2 regions of the Actinacidiphila sp. DG2A-62 genome follow, and region 2 is predicted to be linked to the other one. Evidence: riboswitches for the same ligand, from Rfam matches in the RefSeq annotation. Region 2 holds a riboswitch; the other holds the start of a gene.
The links. A riboswitch is a leader RNA that binds a small molecule or an ion and turns the genes downstream of it on or off. The one in region 2 is predicted to bind ZMP and ZTP.
Positions count from the first base shown of each region.

Region 1: it holds a riboswitch for ZMP and ZTP, as region 2 does, so the genes downstream of both, VSR01_RS14220 (bifunctional 5,10-methylenetetrahydrofolate dehydrogenase/5,10-methenyltetrahydrofolate cyclohydrolase) here and VSR01_RS34455 (glycine hydroxymethyltransferase) in region 2, are expected to answer to the same signal.

Region 1 is NZ_JAYMGI010000002.1:3,249,594-3,252,793, forward strand. It holds gene VSR01_RS14215 (dolichyl-phosphate-mannose--protein mannosyltransferase) at 1-944, shown strand, start outside; gene VSR01_RS14220 (bifunctional 5,10-methylenetetrahydrofolate dehydrogenase/5,10-methenyltetrahydrofolate cyclohydrolase) at 1,184-2,050, opposite strand; ZMP/ZTP riboswitch at 2,074-2,159, opposite strand; gene VSR01_RS14225 (penicillin-binding transpeptidase domain-containing protein) at 2,424-3,200, shown strand, end outside.
Region 2 is NZ_JAYMGI010000002.1:7,809,624-7,812,823, forward strand. It holds gene VSR01_RS34445 (hypothetical protein) at 1-56, shown strand, start outside; gene VSR01_RS34450 (DUF4190 domain-containing protein) at 233-487, shown strand; gene VSR01_RS34455 (glycine hydroxymethyltransferase) at 530-2,014, opposite strand; ZMP/ZTP riboswitch at 2,036-2,126, opposite strand; gene VSR01_RS34460 (enoyl-CoA hydratase/isomerase family protein) at 2,292-3,200, shown strand, end outside.

The DNA of each region.
Region 1 (3,200 bases), 4.6 Mb from region 2:
TCGCCGGGCCGGACCGGCACACCGGCGATCGCGCCGGGATGGGCTGGCGGCCCTGGCGGCTGGCGGCCGGCTTCTTCCTGGGGCTCGCCGCGGCGAGCAAGTGGAACGGCCTGTACTTCCTGGCGTTCTTCATGGTGATGACGCTGCTGTGGGACGTCGGCTCGCGCCGTCTGGCCGGCGCCCGCCGCCCGTGGGTGGCGATGCTGCGCAAGGACCTGGGCTGGTCGGTGGTGTCGATCGTGCCGGTGGCGCTGGTGACGTATCTGGCGACCTGGACCGGCTGGTTCCTGTCCGACAACGGCTACGGGCGGCACTGGGCGGACGGCCGCGGCGGCACGTGGTCGTGGATCCCGGCGCCGATCCGCAGCCTGTGGCACTACGAGTACCAGGTCTACCAGTTCAACGTCGGCCTGCACACGCCGCACCCGTACCAGTCGAACCCGTGGAGCTGGATCGTCCTCGGGCGGCCGGTGTCGTACTTCTTCGAGTCGCCGAAGTACGGCGAGGCCGGCTGCCACACCAGGAGCGGCTGCTCGCGGGAGATCCTGGCGCTGGGCACGCCGCTGCTGTGGTGGTCGGCGTGCTTCGCGCTGGTCTACCTGCTCTACCGCTGGATCATGCGGCGCGACTGGCGGGCCGGCGCGATCCTGTGCGCCGCGGCGGCGGGCTGGGTCCCCTGGTTCCACTACCAGGACCGCACGATCTTCTACTTCTACGCGGTCGCCTTCGTCCCCTACCTCTGCCTCGCGGTCACCATGATGATCGGCGCCTTCCTCGGCCCCCCGGGCTCATCAGAACCCCGCCGCATGTGGGGCGCCGTGGGCGCCGGCACCCTCGTCCTCCTCATCATCTGGAACTTCATCTACTTCTTCCCGATCTACACGGGCATGACCATCCCCTACTCGGGGTGGCAGGCGAGAATGTGGTTCGACTCCTGGATCTGACCAGGTCACGAGCCTGACGTCGTACGCCGAGGGGCCCCGCGCCGGTTGATCGGGCGCGGGGCCCCTCGGGGAGTCGGACCGTGGCGGCTTCGACTCGGCGCGGCACGGGCCGCCGGCCGATCTCCTCACCGCTCCCGCGCGGCGCGGCGCGCCCGCAGCCGATCCCGGAGCGGCCTCCTCCTGGGGCGATCGTGGGTCACCGCCCCCCGGCAGCGCGAGGCGGGGCGCGCCGGGCGGGGTCAGATGTGCTGGACTCCGAGCTGGTTCGCCGCGGCGGTCACGGTCTGTTCGAGCAGGACCGCGATGGTCATCGGGCCCACGCCGCCGGGTACGGGAGTGATGAGGCGGGCGCGGGTGCGGGCGGTGTCGAAGTCCACGTCGCCGACGTTGCCCGGGTTGTATCCGGCGTCGATCACGACGGCGCCGGGCTTGATGTCCTCGCCGCGGATCAGCCGGGGGCGCCCCACGGCCGCCACGACGACGTCCGCCCGGCGGACCGTCCCCGGCACGTCGGCCGTGCGCGAGTGGCAGTACGTCACCGTCGCGTCCCGCGCGAGCAGCAGCATCCCCGCCGGTTTGCCGAGGATGGCGCTGCGGCCCACCACGACGGCGTGCTTGCCGGCGAGTTCGACGCCGTACGCGTCCAGCAGCCGCATGATCCCGCCCGGTGTGCAGGACACGAAGCCCGGCAGGCCGAAGCCCATCGCGGCGAAGGAGTGCATCGTGACCCCGTCGACGTCCTTGTCCGGCGCGATGGCCTCGAACGCCGCGCGCTCGTCGATGTGCGGACCGCAGGGGTGCTGGAGCAGGATGCCGTGCACGTCGGGGTCGGCGGACAGGCCGGCGAGGGTGTCGACCAGCTCGGCGGTCGTGGTGGCGGCGGGCAGCCCGACGTGCCGGGACCGGATGCCCGCCTTCGCGCACCGCGCCTGCTTCATGCGGACGTACGTGGCGGACGCGGGGTCCTCTCCCACCAGCACGGTCGCCAGGCACGGGACCGTGCCCGTCGCCCGTGAGATCTCCGCCGCCTTGACGGCGGCCTCCTCGACGATGCGTCCGGCGAGGCCGGTGCCGTCCATGAGCTGGGCCGTCTGCGTCTCGGACACGGCTGTCCTCCAGGGCGTTGCTGGCTGCTCGCCCAGGCGCACGGCATCGACGTCTCGTCGGACCGCTCCCCGGTGGTGCTCCACCTCAGCGCCAGTCACGGCCCGACCCGACTGTAGTCGACCCGCCGGCGGGGCGGCGCGGGGTCGGGCCACGGGAGCCTGAGCCGCACGCGGGGGCCAGGGTTCGGGGGCGCGGGGCCGGCCGCGGGTTCGCGGCCCGGTTGGGGCGACGGTCCGGCATCGGGGCGGCGGGTTCCGGTTCTTACGAAGTCGTGTGAAGCCGTGGCCTGTTCGAGACCCAGGAGGTCGTACGGGTCCCGTAGAGTCCCGAGGGCGTCGGCGTGGGGGCCGCGCTCATGGGGAGGGGGCGGCCGTGCCCGTCGCAAGGGGAGTCAAGATCGGCATCGTCGGCGCGGTGTTCGCCGGGATGCTGGGCGTCGCAGGGTTCGGCGCGTACAACATCTACACCTCGCTCGACGGGAGCGGCGGCGGAAGCGGCAGCGGGAGCGGGAGCGGCGGGTCGGACACGACGCGGGCCGCGGCCGTGAACACCGCGCCGCCCAGCGCGAAGGAGGTCGCGGACACCGCGAGCGCCTTCCTGACGGCGTGGTCGTCCGGCGACACCGCGAAGGCGGCCGCGCTGACCGACTCCGCGCCGGCCGCGACCGCCGCGCTCAACGGCTACCGCACCACGGCCCGCGTCGGCACCGTGACCGCCACCCCGGGCGTCCCGGCCGCGGCCACGCCGACGAAGGTGCCGTTCACGGTGAACGCCGTGGTCACCTACCAGGGCGTCAGCAGGACCTGGCGGTACGAGTCCTCGCTCACGGTGGCCCGCGCCGCCTCGGGCCACCCGGCGGTCGCGTGGGCCGCGTCGGTGCTCCAGCCGGCCCTGGCCGACGGCGACACGCTCGTGACCGGGCCGGCGGCGACGCCCGACCTGGAGTTCCTGGACCGCAACGACCATGTGATGACCGCCGCGCAGTACCCGTCGCTCGCCGGGATCTTCGCCAAGATGCGCACCTCGTACACCGACAAACTGACCGGCGGCACGCCGGGCGTGGACACGTACGTGCGCAAGGCCGACGGCAGCCAGGGCGCGACGCTGTTCGTGCTGAAGAAGGGCGTCGGCAGGAAGCTGCACACCACG
Region 2 (3,200 bases):
CCGCGTGGCTGGTCGGCTTCGCGGTCCGCGAGCGGATCGGCCGCCACCGCGGCTGAGACCCGCCGCCGAGCCGGCCGGCCGAGCGCCCGCGGCGCCCGCCGATCCCGCCCGTCCACCACCGTCCTCGGAAGGGAACACCGTGAACACCGCAACGCACCCGGCCCCCGCCTCCGCCAAGGCGTCCACCGACGCGCCCGGCAAGGCGTCCACCGACGCACCCGCCAAGGCCGCCCTGTCCGCCGCCGAGCGCGGCCGCCGCGACGCCGACGGCATGGCCGTCGCGTCCTTCCTGCTCGGCCTGCCCGGCCTGCTCGTCATGAACATCGTGCTCGGCCCGGCCGCGATCGTCCTGGCGGTCACCGCGTACGCGCGCGGCACCCGCCGCCGGGGCCGCGCGCTGCTCGGCCTGGCGCTCGGCGTCGCCGACCTGGTGGTCCTCGTCGCACTGACCATCGCCGACCACGGCGTCCTGTGGTCCTTCAGCTGACCCGGCCGGCCGAGCCGGCCTGCTCCGGCCGCGCCGGGCCGGTCAGCCGAGGTCGATCGCCGGGTACAGCGGGAAGCCCGCGACCAGGTCGGCGGCCTGCCCGGCGATCCGCTCGGCCAGGCCGTCGGCCAGCACGTAATTGGCCTTCGACAGGCCGCCCTTGGCAGCCGGGGCCGCGCTCGTCCCGGACAGCACCGCGTCGATCAGGTCGGCGATCTCGTCCATCTCCGCGGTCCCCAGCCCCCGCGTGGTCAGCGCGGGCGTGCCGATCCTGATGCCGGAGGTGTACCAGGCGCCGTTCGGGTCCTGCGGCACCGAGTTGCGGTTGGTGACGATGCCCGACTCCAGCAGCGCCGCCTCCGCCTGGCGGCCGGTCAGACCGTACGAGGACACGTCGATGAGCACCAGGTGGTTGTCCGTGCCGCCGGTCACCAGCTTCGCCCCGCGCTTCAGCAGCCCCTCGGCCAGCGCCCGCGAGTTGTCGACGATCGCCTGCGCGTAGGAGCGGAACTCCGGCCGCGCCGCCTCGGCCAGCGCCACCGCCTTCGCCGCCATCACGTGCGGCAGCGGGCCGCCCAGCACCATCGGGCAGCCGCGGTCGACGTGCTCGGCCAGCGTGTCGTCGCACAGCACCATGCCGCCGCGCGGGCCGCGCAGCGACTTGTGCGTGGTGGTGGTGACGATGTTCGCGTGCGGCACCGGGTCGAAGTCGCCGGTCAGCACCTTGCCCGCGACCAGGCCCGCGAAGTGCGCCATGTCCACCATCAGCGTCGCGCCGACCTCGTCGGCGATCTCGCGCATGATCCGGAAGTTGACCAGCCGCGGGTACGCCGAGTAGCCGGCGACGATGATCAGCGGGCGGAACTCGCGGGCGCTCGCGCGCAGCGCGTCGTAGTCCACCAGGCCGGTGCGCGGGTCGGTGCCGTAGCTGCGCTGGTCGAACATCTTGCCCGAGATGTTGGGCCGGAAGCCGTGGGTGAGGTGGCCGCCGGCGTCCAGGGACATGCCCAGCATGCGCTGGTTGCCGAAGGCCGCGCGCAGCTTCGCCCAGTCCTGCTCGGACAGGTCGTTGACCTGCCGCACGCCGGCCTCGGCGAGCGCCGGGGCCTCCACCCGCTGGGAGAGCACCGCCCAGAACGCGACCAGGTTCGCGTCGATCCCCGAGTGCGGCTGCGCGTACGCGTGCGCGGCGCCGAAGACGCTCTTGGCGTGCTCGGCGGCCAGCGACTCGACGGTGTCCACGTTGCGGCAGCCGGCGTAGAAGCGGCGGCCGACGGTGCCCTCGGCGTACTTGTCGCTGAACCAGTTGCCCATCGCCAGCAGCACGGCGGGCGAGGCGTAGTTCTCGCTCGCGATCAGCTTGAGCATCTCGCGCTGGTCGGTCAGCTCCGCCGCGATCGCGTCGGCGACGCGCGGCTCGACGCCGCGGATCACGTCCAGCGCGCTGCGGAAGGCGGTGGACTCGGTGGTACGGCCGTCCGCCGCATCGGCGGCGGGCGGTGCGGTGAGGTCGTGCTGCTGCGCCATGGCTGTCCTCCGGTCGCGGTACGGGACGGCCCAGGCGCACGGCACATATGTCTTGGACGAGCCGCTCCCCGATGGTTGAACCCATCCCTGCGCGCCAGTCACGGCTCGCGCCGAGCTTATCGCGTCCCGCTCGCGGTCGCTCCGGCTGCCCGGACGCCGGGCGCCGACCACCAGGAGCGCGCGGGGGAACCGCGCCCCCCGCGGTGAACGTCCGGCGTCTAGGCTGCCGGGAGGGGCGACCGGGCCGAAGGGCCGTGACCGGGAGAGGGGAGCGCACGTGAGGGAGTCCGTGCGGGAGCACGTCACCGCCGGGGTCGGCGTCATCGACCTGGACCGCCCGAGCGCGCTGAACGCGCTGGACCTGGCCATGGTGCGGCGGATGACCGACACGCTGACGCGCTGGCGCGCCGACCCCGCGGTCCGCTCGGTGGTGGTGCGCAGCACCTCGCCGAAGGCGTTCTGCGCCGGCGGCGACATCCGGGCGATGCGCGACGCCGGGATGGCCGGCGACGACGCCGCGGTCCGGACGTACTTCTCCGAGGAGTACGCCCTTGACCTGCTGATCGCGCGCTACCCCAAGCCGTACACCGCGCTGATCGACGGCTACGCGATGGGCGGCGGCCTCGGCATCTCGGTGCACGGGTCGGCGCGGGTGGTGACCGAACGCGCGTCGCTGGCCATGCCGGAGAGCGCGATCGGCTTCTTCCCCGACATCGGCGCCAGCTACTTCCTGCCCCGGCTGCCCGGCGCGGTCGGCCGGTGGCTCGGGCTGACCGGCACCCGGATCGGCGGTGCGGCCGCCGTGGAGTGCGGGCTGGCCACCCACTACGTGCCCGCGGCCGAACTGCCGGCGCTGGAGGCCGGCTTGCTCGGCGGCGGGGAGCCGGCCGCCACGCTGGACCTCTTCGCCGCGCCCGCGCCCGTCTCGGAGATCGCCGGGCGCCGCGCCGTGATCGACCGCTGCTTCGGCGCGCCGGACCTGGCCGGGGTGCGCGAGCGGCTGGCCGCGGAGGCGGGGGGCACCGAGACCGGGGGCACCGAGGCGGGGGGCGCCGAGACCGGGGGCGCCGAGGCGGGGGGCGCCGAGACCGGGGGCGCCGAGGAGGACCGGGAGTGGGCCGCGGAGACACTCGCCGTGCTCGACGGCGCCTCGCCGATGAGCCTGCGGATCACCTGGGACCTGCTG